Regions from separate parts of the Hylemonella sp. P2_B10 genome, predicted to be linked through region 1. Evidence: predicted binding sites of a transcription regulator. Region 1 holds the regulator's gene; the other holds the start of a gene.
The links. The regulator NrdR, encoded in region 1, represses ribonucleotide reductase genes. The targets are predictions, from matches to a motif close to CACNANATNTNGTG.
Positions count from the first base shown of each region.

Region 2: the regulator NrdR is predicted to act here: its motif matches at 3,416-3,429, upstream of AC1DX2_RS15185 (ribonucleoside-diphosphate reductase subunit alpha).

Region 1 is NZ_JBFUDE010000001.1:811,434-820,218, forward strand. Features, by position in the region: gene AC1DX2_RS03935 (lytic transglycosylase domain-containing protein) at 1-598, shown strand, start outside; gene glyA (serine hydroxymethyltransferase) at 864-2,108, shown strand; gene nrdR (transcriptional regulator NrdR) at 2,131-2,580, shown strand; gene pilV (type IV pilus modification protein PilV) at 2,727-3,347, shown strand; gene AC1DX2_RS03955 (PilW family protein) at 3,350-4,441, shown strand; gene AC1DX2_RS03960 (pilus assembly PilX family protein) at 4,443-5,051, shown strand; gene AC1DX2_RS03965 (pilus assembly protein) at 5,065-8,785, shown strand, end outside.
Region 2 is NZ_JBFUDE010000003.1:596,549-605,333, forward strand. Features, by position in the region: gene AC1DX2_RS15180 (ribonucleotide-diphosphate reductase subunit beta) at 1-248, opposite strand, end outside; gene AC1DX2_RS15185 (ribonucleoside-diphosphate reductase subunit alpha) at 383-3,316, opposite strand; gene AC1DX2_RS15190 (sigma-54-dependent transcriptional regulator) at 3,823-5,340, opposite strand; gene AC1DX2_RS15195 (sensor histidine kinase) at 5,337-7,046, opposite strand; gene AC1DX2_RS15200 (PP0621 family protein) at 7,052-7,282, opposite strand; gene AC1DX2_RS15205 (cytochrome C assembly family protein) at 7,279-8,079, opposite strand; gene ffh (signal recognition particle protein) at 8,163-8,785, shown strand, end outside.

The DNA.
Region 1 (8,785 bases):
CATCGACCGCGCCACCGCCAGCAACCCCAAGGACCTGCCCAAGCAGCAGGCCGCAGTGGCCTATTGGCTGAGCAAAAAGTACCATGTGGCGCCAGAGCCGGTCAGCGCCCTGGTGGTGGAAGCCTATGACATCGGCAGCCGCAACAAGATGGACCCGACGCTGATTCTGGCCGTGATGGCGGTGGAATCCGGCTTCAACCCGTTTGCCCAGAGCGCGGTGGGCGCCCAGGGCCTGATGCAGGTGATGACCAATATCCACAGCGACAAATACCAGTACTTCGGCGGCAAACTGGCCGCTTTCGACCCGGTGAGCAACCTGCGGGTCGGTGCCAAGGTGCTGCAGGATTGCGTGGCGCGTGCCGGCTCGCTGGCTGGCGGGCTGCGGCTGTACGTCGGCGCCGGCAACAGCGAAGACGACGGCGGCTACACCGCCAAGGTGATGGCCGAGCACGCCCGGCTGCAGATGGTGGCCACTGGCCGTGTGGTGCCGCTGCCCATGCCGGCCGCACCGGCGGTGCAGACCGTGCCGGTGGCAGCTCCGGCCCCACAGCACGACGAGGCGCAAGCCGAAAAAGTGGCGGCCCTGGCCAGTTCCTGAACTGGCCTTTCCTGAACTCTCCAGTTCCTGAGCCTTCGCGCCTGGTGCGATGGCCCCACAGTGCGCGCCACCTCGGTTAAACTCCGCATTGCACGCGACTGGCGATAGGCGCCCCCCGCCCCTGGCGGCCGGGCGCTGACGTGGACCACCACTGGGGAGCGTGCCGCCAGGCCCTGGCCGCAAGCGGCGGAGCCTGTGTGTTCAGCCGTGCGCCTGGGCAGCCCTTGTTTTCACACAAGGCACACCGTCTCAAAGGACTGCCAACATGTACAACCGCAACATCCTCGTAGCACAGACCGACCCTGAAGTGTGGGCCGCCATCCAGGCCGAGCACCAGCGCCAGGAAGACCACATCGAGCTGATCGCCAGCGAAAACTACGCTTCGCCCGCCGTGCTGGCCGCGCAGGGTTCGCAGCTGACCAACAAGTATGCCGAAGGCTACCCCGGCAAGCGCTACTACGGCGGCTGTGAATATGTGGACGTGGTGGAGCAACTGGCCATCGACCGCGTGAAGCAGATCTTCGGCGCCGAAGCCGCCAACGTGCAGGCGCACTGCGGTGCCTCTGCCAACGAGGCGGTGTTCCTGGCCTTCCTGAAGCCGGGCGACACCATCATGGGCATGAGCCTGGCCGAAGGCGGCCACCTGACGCACGGCATGGCGCTGAACATGAGCGGCAAGTGGTTCAATGTTGTCTCCTATGGGTTGGACGCCAATGAGGCCCTGGACTACGACGCCATGGAACGCAAGGCGCACGAAACCCGCCCCAAGCTGATCATTGCCGGTGCCTCGGCCTATTCGCTGGCCATTGACTTCGCGCGCTTCGCCAAGGTGGCGAAAGACGTGGGCGCCATCTTCATGGTGGACATGGCCCACTACGCCGGCCTGATTGCCGCCGGCCTGTACCCCAACCCGGTGCCGCATGCCGATGTGGTGACGTCCACCACCCACAAAAGCCTGCGCGGCCCGCGCGGCGGCATCATCCTGATGAAGGCCCAGCACGAGAAGGCCATCAACAGCGCCATCTTCCCCGGCCTGCAGGGCGGCCCGCTGATGCACGTGATCGCCGCCAAGGCGGTGGCCTTCAAGGAGGCGCTGGCGCCCGAGTTCAAGACCTACCAGCAGCAGGTGATGACGAACGCCAAGGTGATGGCGCAGACGCTGACCGAGCGCGGCCTGCGCATCGTCAGCGGCCGCACCGAAAGCCACGTGATGCTGGTGGACCTGCGGGCCAAGGGCATCACCGGCAAGGAAGCCGAAGCCGTGCTGGGCAGCGCCCACATGACCATCAACAAGAATGCCATCCCGAACGACCCGGAAAAGCCCATGGTGACCAGCGGCGTGCGCATCGGCACGCCGGCGCTGACCACGCGCGGCTTCAAGGACGAGGAAACGCGTTTGACGGCCAACCTGATCGCCGATGTGCTGGACAACCCGCGCGACGAGGCCAATATTGCTGCGGTCCGCGTCAAGGTGGCGGAACTGACGGCCCGCTTCCCGGTCTACAAGTAACCTCAACTCAGGAGCACCGTACGTGAAATGCCCGTTCTGCAGCCACACCGAAACCCAGGTGGTGGAGACGCGCATTTCCGAGGATGGCGACTTCATCCGCAGGCGCCGCCAATGCGGCGCCTGTGAAAAGCGCTTCACCACCTATGAGCGCCCGGACGTCAATTTCCCCTCCATCGTCAAAAAGGACGGCCGGCGCATCGAGTTCGAACGCGCCAAGCTGCTGGCCTCGCTGAACCTGGCGTTGCGCAAGCGCCCGGTCAGCACCGAGCAGGTTGACAGCGCCATTGAGCGCATCGAGGAAAAGCTGCTGAACCTGGGCGTGCGCGAAGTGCCGTCCAACCGCATCGGTGAACTGGTGATGCGCGAGCTCAAGAAGCTGGACAAGGTGGCCTATGTGCGCTTTGCCAGCGTCTACCGCAGCTTTGAGGACATCGACGAGTTCAAGACGCTGGTGGACGAGGTACGGCGTTAGCGTCGCCTTCAGACAGCCCCTTTTGGCCCGATAGCCGCCCAGCGGTCAAATCCGCTTGATGAGCGGTCGTCCGGGCTATCGCCTCGACTGCCCTTTGTGCGTACCATTTGGGCATCGGGCGCGGTGCCCGAGTCACGAGGGCATTCATGGATTCTGTCAGCCGCTCTACCCCCCTCTCCCGCCGCTCGCAGGTGGGCTTCTCCATGGTGGAGGTGCTGGTGTCCATCATCGTGCTGTCCTTCGGGTTGCTGGGCATGGTGGGCCTGCAGGCGGCGGCGCTGAAAGGCAACCGCGAAGCCCGGTTGCAGTCCGTCGCCGCCGAGTTCTCGCGTGAAATGGGCGAAATGATGCGCAGCAACAAGGGCCAGGGCACCGGCCTCACGGCCGCGGACAACGGCTACCTGGTGTGCCCGTCCGGCGTCACCTGCGGCGGCACCACCACCAACACGGCCAACTATTGCCTCAACATGGGCAGCGGCTGCTCCACCAACCTCGATGTGGCCCAGGCTCAAACGACCGAGTGGCTGGCCCGTGTGAATGCCGATCTGCCTGGGGCCCGGGTGGTGGTCTGCCGCGATTCGGCGCCCTATGACAGCGGCGGCCTGCCGATCTGGGACTGCACCAATGGCGGTGACATCTTCGTCATCAAGATCGGCTGGACGCGCGGCTCCATCAACCGGGCCGCCACCGCCGCTTCCGCCATCGAACGGGTGACCGACAGCGGGAGCCGGCCCGGCGTGGTCTACCCCGTCACCGCAGGAATCTGACCATGATGTACAGCAGATTGTCCCTCCCCGGCCGCGCCACTTCGCATTCGCCGTGGGCCGCGCAGCGCGGCCTAACCATGGTCGAGCTGATGGTGGCCATGGCCATCAGCGGCGTACTGGCACTGGCCGCTATCTCCGCCCTGGTGGTCAGCCGCCAGGGCTTCAGCACCGTGGATGCGGCCTCGCAATTGCGCGACAACGGGCGCTTCGCCACCGAGCTGATCCAGCGCCTGGGCGTGCAAAGCGGCTTCAAGGACGTGAACTTCGCCACGGCCGGCCGGATCACCAACCTGGCTGGCGCATCTTCCAACCCGGCGCCCAATATCTTCGGCTTCAACAACGCCGCCATCTCTGCCGCCGTGACCGCAGCCGGCACGGACCCGCTGTCCGGCTTGGCCAACGGCAGCGGCTCCTCCATCAACGGCAGCGACATCCTGGTGTTGCGCTACCAGACGGTCGAAACCTTCCCCGGCTCCGGCGTGGCCGACAAGTCAATGATCGACTGCTCCGGAAACGGTTCTGCCACAGCACCGTCCAGCAGGGACGACCGGCTGATCAGCATCCTGCATGTGCAGGTACCCATCGGCGACACCGAGCCGTCTCTGATGTGCACCACGCTGCTCCCTTCTAGCACCAACACCTACACCACCACCGCGCTGATCCGGGGCGTGGACACCTTCCAGTTGTTGTACGGCGCGGACGGCGTCACGCCGCTGACCGCGTCAACGATGCTGAACCCGTCGACCCCGGCTTCCGGCAACACCTACGGCTTCATGCCCAAGACCTTCATCCGGGCGGATCAGATGGTGGTCGGCGGCGACCCCGTCAGTGACCAGTCCTACAACAACTGGCGCCGCGTGCGCGCGCTGCGCATCGGCATGGTGTTGCGTGGGGCGCCCGGCTCGGCGCAGAACACCAGCGGCTCCTCCACCTTCTACGCGCTGGGCGCGGCGCCCTCAGCTTCCGGTGCGGGCGTCGGAACCGCGCTTTCTTCCACCACCGACACCGGCACCCGCCTGACACCTGCTTCGGACGGCCGCTTGCGCCAGACGGTGACGTTCACGGTCCACCTGCGCAACGAACAAGGAAGCTGAGATGCCGCGCCACAGCACCCTTCACCGCCCGACCGCGTACCGGCAGCGCGGCGCCTCGCTGATCATGATCATGCTGATTCTGATCGTGGTTTCCATTGTCGGCGTCGGCGGCATCCAGATCGCCATGATGAGTGAGCGCAGCGCGCGCAATGACCGCGACATGCAGGTCGCCTGGCAGGCGGCCGAAGAAGGCCTGATTGACGCCGAGAACGACATCACCGGCCCCGCCACCTCCACCCGCCGCGACAAGTTCGACTCCAAGAACATCAGCGTGTTCATTGCCGGTTGTGGCACCGGGGATGCCGTGGGACTGTGCTCTATGGTCACTTCCGGCAAGCCTGCCTGGTTGACGGTGGACTTCACCAGCAACACCAACACCGCTTACCTGGGCCAGTTCACCAGCCGCACGTTGCCCAATGCCGGTAGCGCCGCAAGCAAGGGGGTGCAGCCCTTCCGCGCGCCGAACTATGTCGTTGAGCCTATCGCCGACACCTGGCTGGAGCGCAATATGAGCGTCCCCAGCTCGCTCTATGTTTACCGCGTCACCGCCATGGGTTTTGGCCCGCGCCAAGACATACAGGCCGTCGTGCAAATGATTTACCGCCCCTGAAACGGAGCCCTCCATGAACACCCTTGACCCCAAATTGCAATGGCTGCGTGATCGACGGTTGTTGAGCTGGCCGGTGCTTGCCGGCCTGATTGTGGTCTCCGCCATCGTGATCGGCGCCGGCGTGGCTACCGCGCCCAATATCAAGGCCGTCAACCTGTCGGCCGACCCGTTGTACGCCGCCGCCACCGCAGACAAGCCCACCATCGCGCTGGCCCTGTCAGTGGAATTCCCGACCGTGGGCGCGCTGTACGTGCAAACGCCCAACACCGCCACCGACAACTCTTACAGCATCGCCGGCCCCAACGGCTATGGCTACATCGGCTACTACGACACCGAGAGCTGCTACGTCTACAACAACAGTCCCGCCGAGACCCCGGTCAGCCCGCAAACAACGTCGGACTACAAGCGGTTTGACCGCATAGGGCCGGCCAACAATCGCAAGTGCGCCGATGCCTTCAGCGGCAACTTCCTGAACTGGGTGTCCAGTTCGTCGGTGGACATCCTGCGCCTGTCGCTGTCCGGCGGCGACCGCTTCGTCGACACCGCGTCGATGACCATTTTGCAGCGCGCCGTGGTGCCCAATGGCGATGCCAGTTCGCGCTGCCTGATGAACAGCACCAACTTCCCGGAAAAGCAGTTGCTGCGCTCGCCTGGGGGCGGCCTGCCGGCCTTCTTTGGCGCCATCCCGCTGGCGCTCCAGACCGCCGCCGGCAGCAACGACCTGTGGGTTGCCAACACACTGAACCGCATTCTGTTCGGCACCACCAATGTGACCGCCACACAGCAGAACGATTGCTCTTCCGCCGCCACCAACAAATTCACACTGGGCGCAGCCTTCCCCGGCGTGACGGTGGGGTCCACCGCCTCCCTCGCCAGCCAGGTTCTGCCCGCTGACGCCACCGCCACCGCCGCCGCCAACGAAAACGGGTCCTGGACGACGACCGGCGTCAATGAGGTCTGGTTCGGCACCGGCACGGCCAGCACGGCCAATACGTGGAAGGTGACGATCGTCAACGCCGGCACCTACACCTGCAACACAGCCACCTTCGGCACTCCGGCCAGCGGCACCCGCAGATGCTACGTGCGCCCCCTGTTGAGCACCGATAACTACTTCTTCGCCCGGGCCCAGGTCTGCAACGCTGCGGCCTATCCCTGGGTATCGGGAACCACTTACGCCGTGGGCGATGTGCGCTCCTATAGCGGCGTGAACTACGTTCGCAAGGTGGCCGGCGCCGGCACCACCATTCCCTCCAGCGATGGCACCAACTGGGACGCCACCTTCACCCCAGCAACGTCCTGGGTCAGCGGCACCACCTACGCGGTAGGCGACGTTCGCTCCTATAGCGGGGCCAACTACATCCGCACGGTGGCCGGCGCCGGCACCACCATCCCGTCCAGCGACACCGCCAACTGGAGCGTCACGTCCACCACGGCAGCGGTGTGGGTCAGTGGCACCACCTACGCGGTGGGTGACATCCGCGCCAGCGCATTGAACGGCCAGACCTACGTGCGCACCGCCGCCGGCGCCGGCACCACCGACCCTTCCAGCGACACCAGCAATTGGGCACTGAGGAATTCCATCAGCGGCCTGCAAGACATCCGCGACCCCGGCATTTTCATCAACAACGCCACCGGCCTGTGCCAGCAGTATCCCAACGGCAACTACAAGCCGGTGGGCGCCATCCAGAAGTACAGCGACCAGCTGCGCATCGCGGCCATGAGCTACGTGATCGAGACGCCGCACGTCACCAGCCCGGGCTCCGGTCGCCAGGGTGGCGTGCTGCGCGCGCCCATGAAGTACGTGGGCCCCATCGCCTACGACATCAACGGCCTGTCCACCGGCACCAATTCGGCCGCCGAATGGAACGCCAACACCGGCGTGCTCAACCCCAACCCCGACGGTGACACCACCTATAACAAGAGCGGCGTGATCAACTACCTGAACCAGTTCGGGCGCACCTCCACGGCTGCGGGCGCGTTGATCACCGAAGGCCACTACAAGTACTACGACCCCTTGGGCGAGCTGTACAACGACACGCTGCGCTACCTGCAGGGCATGCAGGCCATGGTCCCCCACAGCAGCAGCGCCATCACCGCATCCCACGAGGACGGCTTCCCCATCACCAAGACCTGGACCGATCCGTATGGCGGCGGCCGCAGCACCACGGGGGACTACTCCTGCCAGCGCAGCAACATCGTGGTGATCGGTGACAACAACACCGCCGAGCCCACGCGCATGGCCGCTGTGGACCTGACCAACAACGTCCCGGATTTCTCCTACAGCGCCGGTTGGACCAAGACGGTCTATGACTTCGAGAACAAGACCGCGCTAGCCACCTACCGCGACGGGCAGAATGTCAGCCGCAGCGCCACCAACCCCAACAGCGCCAACGGCTCCGTGCCCAACCGCCCCATCATCGGCATGGCCTATTGGGCGCACACGCACGACATCCGGCCCGGCACCACTTGGACCACCGGTGGCTCCACCGTGACATTGTCCGCCTCTGCTGCAGCACTCGCACGCCCAGGCCTGCGGGTGAAAACCTTCACCTTTGACGTCAACGAGTTCGCGACCCAGTCCGTGGACGCCACCCGGCGCACGTCCAACCAGATGTTCCTGGCCTCCAAGTACGGCGGCTTCGAGTCCGCCGCCAACGTGGACAAGAACCCGTACAACACCAAGGGCAACCCGTTCTACGAGGACGACAACACCACCGCCAACAACAACGTCTGGCAGGATTTCCCGGTGGCGCCCAGCACCTCTGCGCGGCGCGGCTCGGACGGCAGCCTGGGCGAGGCCAACACTTATTACCTGAACAGCGGCAATGCCAAGGACGTGCTGGGCGCCTTCACCGAGATCTTCAAGCGCGCTGGCGCCGCGGCCCGAAGCATCGCCAGCGCTGCGGTCCAGAACAAGAACCTGACCACGGCCGGCGACACGGTGTACCAGGGCACCTTCGACACCTCCGACTGGAGCGGCGACCTGCTGGCCATTCCCATCAGCGTCAGCGGCACCAGTACCGTCAGTTTCAGCAATTCCGTTTTCAGCTGGACAGCGGCGGCGCGCATGTCGGCGGCCAGCTCGCCATCGACCACCCGCAACATCGTGGCCGGCATCGCGCCCGCCGGCTCGACCGGATTCAACGCCATCCCCTTCACCTGGGTCAACGTCAACGGCACCGCCCTGGGCACCGACCTGGCCAAGCTGACACCGGCCTCCACCGCCGATGGCTATGCGCAGGACCGGTTGAACTACCTGCGCGGCGACAAGACCAAGGAAGGCAACCCCTTCAGGCCACGCAACAAGCTGCTGGGTGACATCATCAACTCTGGCGTGGTCTATTCCGGCACGCCCACGCTCGTCACTACGAGCACCAGCTATGCCTCCTTCTACGGCACCAATTCCGGGCGCACTCCGGCCGTGTTCGTGGGCGCGAACGACGGCATGATGCACGCCTTCAACGCCGTCACCGGTGACGAACTGTTCGCCTACATCCCGAGCTGGATGGGGCCCAAGCTGGCCGCCCTGACCGACGCGGGCTACAACAACAACCACCAGGTTTACGTCGACGGGCCGCCACAGGTGGGCGAGGCCCAAGTGGCCAACTCAGGCGCCGGCACCGACTGGAAGACTGTGCTGGTGTCCGGCACCGGCGGTGGGGGGCGCGGCGTGTTCGCGCTGGACGTCACCAACCCCGCCAGTTTCGGCACCAGCAAGGTGATGTGGGAGTTCA
Region 2 (8,785 bases), on a different contig from region 1:
AATTGGTTGACGTCGGTCTGGCCGTTGATGATGCGCTTGTCCGAAGCCTTGATGCGCTGGAACGGCGTGGCGGGCGCAACCTGTGCCGGCTGCGCGTGCGGTGTTTGCGCAGGCGTGCTCAGCGCCGCGTCATTCACATGGCGCAGTGTGGGCGAATGCAGGGGTGACTCCGTCATGCGGTCGCCGGAGGCGCCGCGGGCAAAAGGCAGTTGCGATGTGGGCTTGACTTCTTCGTCCCAGGTCAACATAGAGGATATCCAATGTGCGAATTATGAGAGCAGCGCGGTGAAATGGAAAGTATTCATTCACATCGCTGCCGTTTTTTGTTGTTCGTATGCATCGCGGCGTGTGCCGCGATGCGCTGGCCTCAGGTCACCGAGTGTCACTGGCAGGCTTCGCAAGTGGGATCGTCGATGGCGCAAAACTTGATGTCGGTTGCCGGTGCGCTGTCCATCTGCGCGCGCGCTGCTGCTGCAGCGGCATCGAGCGCACTCGGCTTCGCAGCGGGTGCAGCCATCTGCGTTTCGCCACCACCGGAGGACACGGCGTTCATCTTGCCCGAGGCCACGGTGGACTTCTCGGCATGCGTGGCCGAGATGGTGCGCAGGTAGTAAGTGGTCTTCAGGCCGCGCAGCCAGGCCAGCTTGTAGGTGTCGTCCAGCTTCTTGCCCGATGCACCGGCCATGTAGATGTTCAGCGACTGCGCCTGGTCAATCCACTTCTGGCGGCGCGCAGCGGCTTCCACCAGCCATTGCGTTTCCACCTCGAAGGCGGTGGCGTACAAGGCCTTGACGTCTTGCGGTACGCGGTCGATCGGGGCCAGCGACCCGTCGAAGTGCTTCAGGTCCATCACCATCACGTCATCCCACAGGCCCAGTCGCTTCAAGTCGTGCACCAGGTAGCCGTTGATGACGGTGAACTCGCCCGACAGGTTGGACTTGACCGACAGGTTGCCGAAGCTGGGTTCAATCGACGCGTCGACGCCGATGATGTTGGAGATGGTGGCAGTGGGGGCGATGGCCACGCAATTGGAATTGCGCATGCCGTCAGCGGCGATCTTCTGGCGCAGCGCGTCCCAGTCCAGCGTGGACGAGCGGTCCACTTCCACATAGCCGCCGCGCGCCTGGGCCAGCAGGTCCAGCGTGTCAAGCGGCAGGATGCCCTTGTCCCACAGCGAGCCCTTGTAGCTGGAATACTTGCCGCGCTCCTTGGCCAACTCGGTGGAGGCCCAATAGGCGTAGTAGCAGATGGCTTCCATCGACTCGTCGGCGAACTGCACCGCGCCAGGGCTGGCGTAGGGAATGCGCAGCTGGTACAGGCTGTCCTGGAAGGCCATCACGCCCAGGCCCACCGGGCGGTGGCGCAGGTTGGAGTCGCGCGCCTTCTTCACCGCGTAGTAGTTGATGTCGATGACGTTGTCCAGCATCCGCATGGCGGTGGCGATGGTCTTCTTCAGCTTGTCGTGGTCGACCTTGCCGTCCTTCAGATGCTGCAACAGGTTGATGGAGCCCAGGTTGCAGACGGCGGTTTCGGTGTCGCTGGTGTTCAGCGTGATCTCTGTGCACAGGTTGCTGGAATGCACCACGCCGGCATGCTGCTGCGGCGAGCGCACGTTGCAGGCGTCCTTGAAGGTGATCCAGGGGTGGCCGGTCTCGAACAGCATGGTCAGCATCTTGCGCCACAGGTCCGAAGCCTGGATGGTGCGGGCCGGCTTGATCTCGCCGCGCGCGGCCTTCTCTTCATAGGCCACATAGGCCTTTTCGAAGTCGGCGCCAAACTTGTCGTGCAGGTCGGGCACGTTGGAGGGCGAAAACAGCGTCCAGCTGCCCTTTTCCATCACGCGGCGCATGAACAGGTCGGGGATCCAGTTGGCGGTGTTCATGTCGTGCGTGCGGCGGCGGTCGTCGCCGGTGTTCTTGCGCAACTCCAGGAACTCTTCAATATCCAGGTGCCAGGTTTCCAGATAGGTGCAGACCGCGCCCTTGCGCTTGCCGCCCTGGTTGACCGCCACCGCGGTGTCGTTGACCACCTTCAGGAACGGCACCACGCCTTGCGATTCGCCGTTGGTGCCCTTGATGTGCGAGCCCAGGGCGCGCACACGCGTCCAGTCGTTGCCCAGGCCGCCGGCGAATTTGGACAGCAGCGCGTTTTCCTTGATGGACTCGTAGATGCCGTCCAGATCGTCGGGCACCGTGGTCAGGTAGCAGGAAGACAGCTGCGAGCGCAGCGTGCCGCTGTTGAACAGCGTGGGTGTGCTGGACATGAAGTCGAACGAGGACAGCACCTGGTAGAACTCGATGGCGCGCGCCTCGCGGTCGATCTCGTTCAGCGACAAGCCCATGGCCACGCGCATGAAGAAGGCCTGCGGCAGTTCGATGCGGCTCTTGCGCACGTGCAGGAAGTAGCGGTCATACAGCGTCTGCAGGCCAAGGTAGTCGAACTTCAGGTCGCGCTCGGCCTTCAGCGCGGCGCCCAGGCGCTTCAGATCGAACTGCAGCAGCTTCTCGTCCAGCAGCTCGTTGTCCACACCCTTCTTGATGAACTGCGGGAAGTAGTCGGTATAGGCCTCCTGCATGTCGGCCGGCGCCACGTCCTTGCCCAACACCTCTTTGGCGATGGTGTGGAACAGCAGCCGGGCCGTGGCGTAGGTGTAGTCCGGGTCTTTCTCGATCAGCGTGCGTGCGGCCAGCACCATGGCCTTGAAGACTTCGTCCATGGGCACGCCGTCGTACAGGTTGCGCATGGTCTCGGCCATGATGGGTTCGGGCTTGATGTCGGCATTCAGGCCGGCACAGGCCGCCACCACCAGGCTGTTCAGGAAACCCAGGTCCAGCGGCACGCGCTGGCCGTTCTCGATGGCGTGCAGCGTCGGCGCGACGGGGGCCTGGCTGGCGCCTTGCTTGGCGCGCTCCTGCGTGCGGCGCTCGCGGTACAGCACGTAGGCGCGGGCGATCTCATGGTGGCCGCCGCGCATCAGGCCCAGCTCGGCCTGGTCCTGCACGTCTTCTATATGGAAGGTGCCGCCGCCCGGACGCGAACGCATCAGCGCGCGCACCACGGCTTGCGTCAGCTGGTCCACGGTCTCGCGCACGCTGGCCGATGCCGCACCCTGGGTGCCATGCACCGCCAGGAAGGCCTTCATCATGGCCACGGCAATCTTGTTCGGTTCAAACGGCACCACTGCGCCGTTGCGTCGGATGATCTGGTATTGGGCCAGCGTGTTGCTGACGCCATGGTTGCTGTTGTTGGGTTCCTGGGTTGCCAAGGTCAACACCCCGCTTTGCACTGTGGCCTGCGGGTTCAAAGCAATTTGCATCTTTTTCCTCTTGAGATCAGCTACTTGTTCTGGGGCCATCCGGTGCCGCCAAGCTTGCGTTTCCAGGCATTTGGAAGGAAAGCCGGGGCGGGCCAGACACACTATATATGGGGTGCCGGCCGAATACAACCCACTACAGATAGTGTACTTCCGGAATTTGACAGCCGGCTTGGCGGCACCCTCTTTGCCCCCTGCGAGACGGCGGCTTGGGGTGCCCGCACAGCCGCCGGGGCAGCGGCCCGGCCAGCCCTTGATTCATCGCGTGCTGCTTAGGTGTACCCAGTATTGGCGGGGTTTTCGCGGCAGTTTCGCGGTCTGGGCCGCATGGCTTCTGGCTTCGTCACGCTGGCCAACCGCGTTTGTTGGGTGTCAAGGGGTGGCTTTGGGCTGTTGCGAAATGGCAGCGCCGACAAATTTTATTTTTCTCCACAGTGAAATCACCTAGAAAAAAATTGTGATCCGCCACACCACCGCATGGCGCGCGGGCAACACCTGCCGGTGTGGTGTCAGGCCGGCCCCAGCGGACTGAGTGCCGAGTCCTCGCCGGGCTCGGCGCCGCCGGGCATCTCGATGTTCAGGCGCGCGATGCGGTAGCGTATCTGGCGCAAGCTCAGGCCCAGCCGGGCGGCTGCGGCGGTGCGGTTGAAGCCGGTCTCGCGCAGCACTGCCACCAGGATCTCGCGCTCCTGCTGATCCAGATGGCTTTGCAGGTCGCTGGGAATCTGCAGCGCGCCAGCCTCGGTGGGCGACGCCAGCGCCGGCACGCCGGGTGTCGACGCCGCAACGGCAAGCGCCGGTTCTGCCGCCGCTGCGGTGGTGCTGCCAGGCACTGCTGCGTCGCCCGCGGGCAACTGGCACTCTATCTTCAGCTCGGCGCCTTCGGCCAACGCGACGGCGCGGTGCAGCAGGTTCTCCAGTTCGCGCACATTGCCGGTCAGCGGGTTGTCGGCCAGCAGCGCCACCTGTTCCGCGGTGATGTTCGGCACGGGTTGGCCAGACTCCTGTGCGATGCGCGCCAGCAGCGCCTCGCACAGTGCGGGCAGGTCCTCGCGGCGTTGACGCAGCGCGGGGATGTGGATGTCGATGACGTTGAGACGGTAGTACAGGTCTTGCCGGAAGCGCCCCGCGCGCACCTCCGCGCCCAGGTCCTTGTGCGTGGCGCTGACGATGCGCACGTCCACCGGCTCCTCTTGCGCCGCGCCCAGCGGGCGCACGCAGCGCTCCTGGATGGCCCGCAGCAGCTTGGATTGCATGGACAGCGGCAGGTCGCCGATCTCGTCAAGAAACAGCGTGCCGCCCTGCGCGGTCTGGAAGAAACCCATGCGGTCCTGTGTCGCGCCGGTGTAGGAGCCCTTGCGCGCACCGAAGAATTCGGCTTCCAGCAGGCTCTCGGGAATGGCGCTGCAATTGACCGCCACCAGCGGTCCGGCGGCGCGGTGGCTGTTGGCGTGCAGCGCCAGCGCGGCCAGTTCCTTGCCGGTGCCCGATTCGCCGTGCACCAGCACCGGCGCCATGCTGCGCGCCACCTTGGCGATACGCTCCTTCACCGTGCGCATCACCGCCGAGTCGCCCACCATGCGGGTCAGCGCGGCCAGGCCGGCGGGCTGCGGGTCGGCGCTGGCCGGCGCGGCGGCCACGGCGCGCTCACCGCCATCCTGCACGGCGGAGGCGATCACGGTGCGGAACTGCTTCAGGTCGACCGGCTTGGTCAGGTAGTCAAAGGCCCCAGCTTTCAGGGACTCCACCGCGTTCTCGGCCGAGCCGTAGGCGGTGATGACCACGCAGCGCTCGGCGCGCTGCGCGCTTTTCAGGCTGCGCAGCAGCTCCATGCCCAGGCCGTCGGGCAGGCGCATGTCGGTGATGACGACGTCGAACTTGCGCGTGGCCAGCAGTTGCGAGGCCTCCTGCACGGTACCGGCCGCCTCCACGCGGTAGCCTTCGCGCAGCAGCGTGAGTTCGTACAGCGTGCGCAGGTCGGGCTCGTCGTCGACGACCAAAATCTGCGTGTCCAGCAAGCGGCTCATGGTGAAATTATCGCGTGGCGCGGCGCCGGGCGGAAATTGACCACGAACTCGTTGCCGTCGGCCCACTGCCCGCCCACCTGTCTGCGGCTGCGCAGGTAGGCAATGCTGGCGCCATGGCCCTCGCACAGTTCGCGGCAGATGAACAGGCCCAGGCCGCTGGAACGGCTTTCCGACGAGAAGAAGGGCTCGAACAGGTGGCGCTCCACCGAATGCTCCAGCGGCTGGCCGTCGCTCCACACGCCAAGGCGCGGGTGCTGGTGTTCGTCCAGCTGGGTGGACACCTGGATGCTGTCGGCGCGCGTGCCGGCGTAGCGCTGTGCGTTGTCCAGCAGGTTGATCAGCACGCGGCGCAGGTGCTCGTGGTCGAATTGCACCTCCAGTGCCTGCGGCGCCAGCAGCACCCGCACCGGTGTGGCGCGCGTGCTCTGGCGCGACCAGTCGCGGCTGATGCGGTCCACCGCCTCGCTCAAGGCCACCGCTTGCGAGTCGCGGATGGCGTCGCCCTGCTGCACCCGTGACAGGTTCAGCACGTCTTCCACGATCTTCTCCAGCCGCTTGGCGTTTTGCCCCACCATCTGCGTCAGTTGCCGCTGGCGCGGCTGGTTCAGGTCTTCCTCCAGCAGCGCATTGGCCTGGACAATGGCCGCCAGAGGGTTGCGTATCTCGTGCGCCACTGCCGCCGACATGCGGCCCATGCTGGCCAGCTTTTCGGTGCGCATGCGTGCCTCCAGTTCGCGCCGGTCCTGCAGGAACACCACGCACAGGCTTTCCGCGCCGCCATCGCGCCCGGGGGTCAGGCGGGTGCGTCCGTGCAACAGGCGCGGGCCTTCACCAGCGTGCAGCAGCGTGACATTGCCCTGCTGCGGGCTGTTCTGGGCAAAGCTTTGCTGCGTCAGCTCCACCAATTGCTGCCAGCCCGGCTCCATGCTGAGCTCGAACGAGGCGGCGCGGCGTGCGCGCTGGGTGCCCAGCTGCGCGCGCGCAGCCGGGTTGATGGCGCGCACGGCGCCGCGCGCGTCCACCACCAGGATGCCGTCGGTCAGCGATTCGATCACCAGCTCATTGACCTGGCGCTGCATGCGCTCGCCCTGCAGGCTGCGCCGTGAGCGCTGCTCCTCGTTGGCCAGGCGGGCGCTGATCTGGTTGGCCAGGAAACCCACCGCCAGACAACCGGCGCCGGTCAGCGCAGCCTGGGCAAAGTGCGAGGCCACCTCGGCCTGGCCCTGCAGGTACTGCCAGGTGGCGCCGGCCAGCAGCAGCAGGCTGACAAACGAGGCCGTGCCCATGCCCAGCAGCAGCGAGCCCAGCACCGAGGCCAGCAGCACCGGCAGCGCGAACAGCGGCGCGTAATTGATGCTGCCGCCTTGCAACTGCTCCAACGCGGCGAAGGTCAGCACGTCCACGCCGACGGTGTAGAGCCACTGCGGGTCCAGGTTGCGGCCCAGCGAGCGCGGCTTGGAAAACAGGCGCACCGCCAGGGCGGCGGTGAAGTAGCCGCCGCAGACTGTGATCAGCGCGTAGTTCTGCAGCGGCGTCAGGATGAAGATGGTGCCTTGCAACAGCAGCAGCACCAGGCCCAGCATGGCGCGCGCCGTCATGAAGCCGCGCCACAGCCGGGTGAACTCGCCGGTGTCTTCCTCCTGGTCGTAGTCCGGGTCGTGCAGCGACGGGCCGAACCAGGAGTACTGTTCCTCCAGCGTGCTCACGGCCCCTATCCTTCGGCAGCGCGCTTGTGCTCTGCGCTGCAATAGCGGCCGGCCTTGCCATCCATGCCCTCGGCCAGCGGGAAATGCACGCCGCAGCGCGGGCAGGTGGCCATTTCCTGCAGCGTCGGCGCGGGCGGCTTGCGGCGCACCTTCTCCTGCTGGGTCTGGCCCCGGCCCGAGCGCCAGGCCCACACCGCCAGCAGCACCGCCCCCAGCAACAGCAGGATGCGGATCATGGCGTGCGGCCCAGCACCACTTCCAGCACGAAGCGCGAGCCCACGTAAGCCAGCAGCAACAGCACCGAGCCGGTGTACAGCATGCGCACTGCATTGCGCCCGCGCCAGCCGAAGCGCCAGCGGCCCAGCAGCAGCACCGCAAAGGTGGCCCAGGCCAGCAGTGAAAACACCGTCTTATGACTCCACTTCCAGGTTGTGCCCTGGCCGTACAGCGTCTCCGTGAACAGCCAGCCCACCACCAGCGTCGCGCTCAGCAGCACGAAGCCGGCGGCAACGAAGCGGAAGGTCAGCCGCTCGATCGTCAGCAGCGGCATGCCGCTGTGTGGGTCTTCACCGTGGCGCATGCGGTCTTCCGAACGCAGCATGAACCAGGCGTGCACCGCGGCGGCGCCAAACAAGCCATACGAGGCGATGCCCAGCGCCCAGTGCAGCGCCAGCCAGGGCGAGGCGCTGGCATGCAAGGGGCTGCCCGGAAACGCCAGCGCCAGCAGTACTGCCAGCGCACCCAGGCCGGCCAGGCCCCAGCGGGTCTGCAGACCCGGGTAGAAGTAACTCTCCAGCCCGTAGACCGCGGCCACCAGCCAGGCGGTGCCCGACAAGGCCGGTGCAAAGCCGAAATACGCCTGGGCGCCGAACAAACCCAGGGCCAGCAGGGCGCCGTGCAGCAGCCAGGCCGCCAGCACCAGCGCCGCCCGGGTGCGGGGGGGCAGGCGGGTGCCCAGCGCGGGTATCCCATAGGCCAGCGCGGTCGCCGCCGTCAGGGCCACGCTGGTGGTGCTCGCACTGGCTAAAATCATGGGTACAGTTTAGCCTTTCCGCTTGGCCGGCCCGTGCCGCTCGCCAGCCTCTTTTGGATCCGCCCAGCGGAACACTCCCCACCATGGCCTCCGCTCTTTCAGACAAACTCTCCCGCCTGGTCAAGCAATTGCGCGGCCAGGCCCGCATCACCGAAGCCAACGTCACCGACATGTTGCGCGAGGTGCGCATGGCCCTGCTGGAAGCCGACGTGGCTTTGCCGGTGGTGCGCGAATTCATCGCCAACGTGAAGGAAAAGGCCCTGGGCCAGGAGGTGATGGGGTCGCTGACGCCGGGCCAGGCGCTGGTGGGCATCGTCAACCGCGAGCTGGCCGCCATCATGGGCGAGGGCGTGGCCGACATCAACCTGGCGGTGCAGCCGCCGGCGGTGATTCTGATGGCCGGCCTGCAGGGCGCCGGCAAGACCACCACCACCGCCAAGCTGGCCAAGCTGCTGATCGACAAGCGCAAGAAGAAGGTGCTGACGGTGTCGGGCGACGTCTACCGCCCGGCGGCCATCGAGCAGCTGAAGACGGTGACGGCCCAGGCCGGTGCCGAGTGGTTCCCCAGCACGCCGGACCAGAAACCGCTGGACATTGCCAATGCCGCGCTGGACTATGCGCGCAAGCACTACTTTGACGTGCTGCTGGTGGACACCGCCGGCCGCCTGGCCATTGACGAGGCGCTGATGGCCGAGATCAAGGCGCT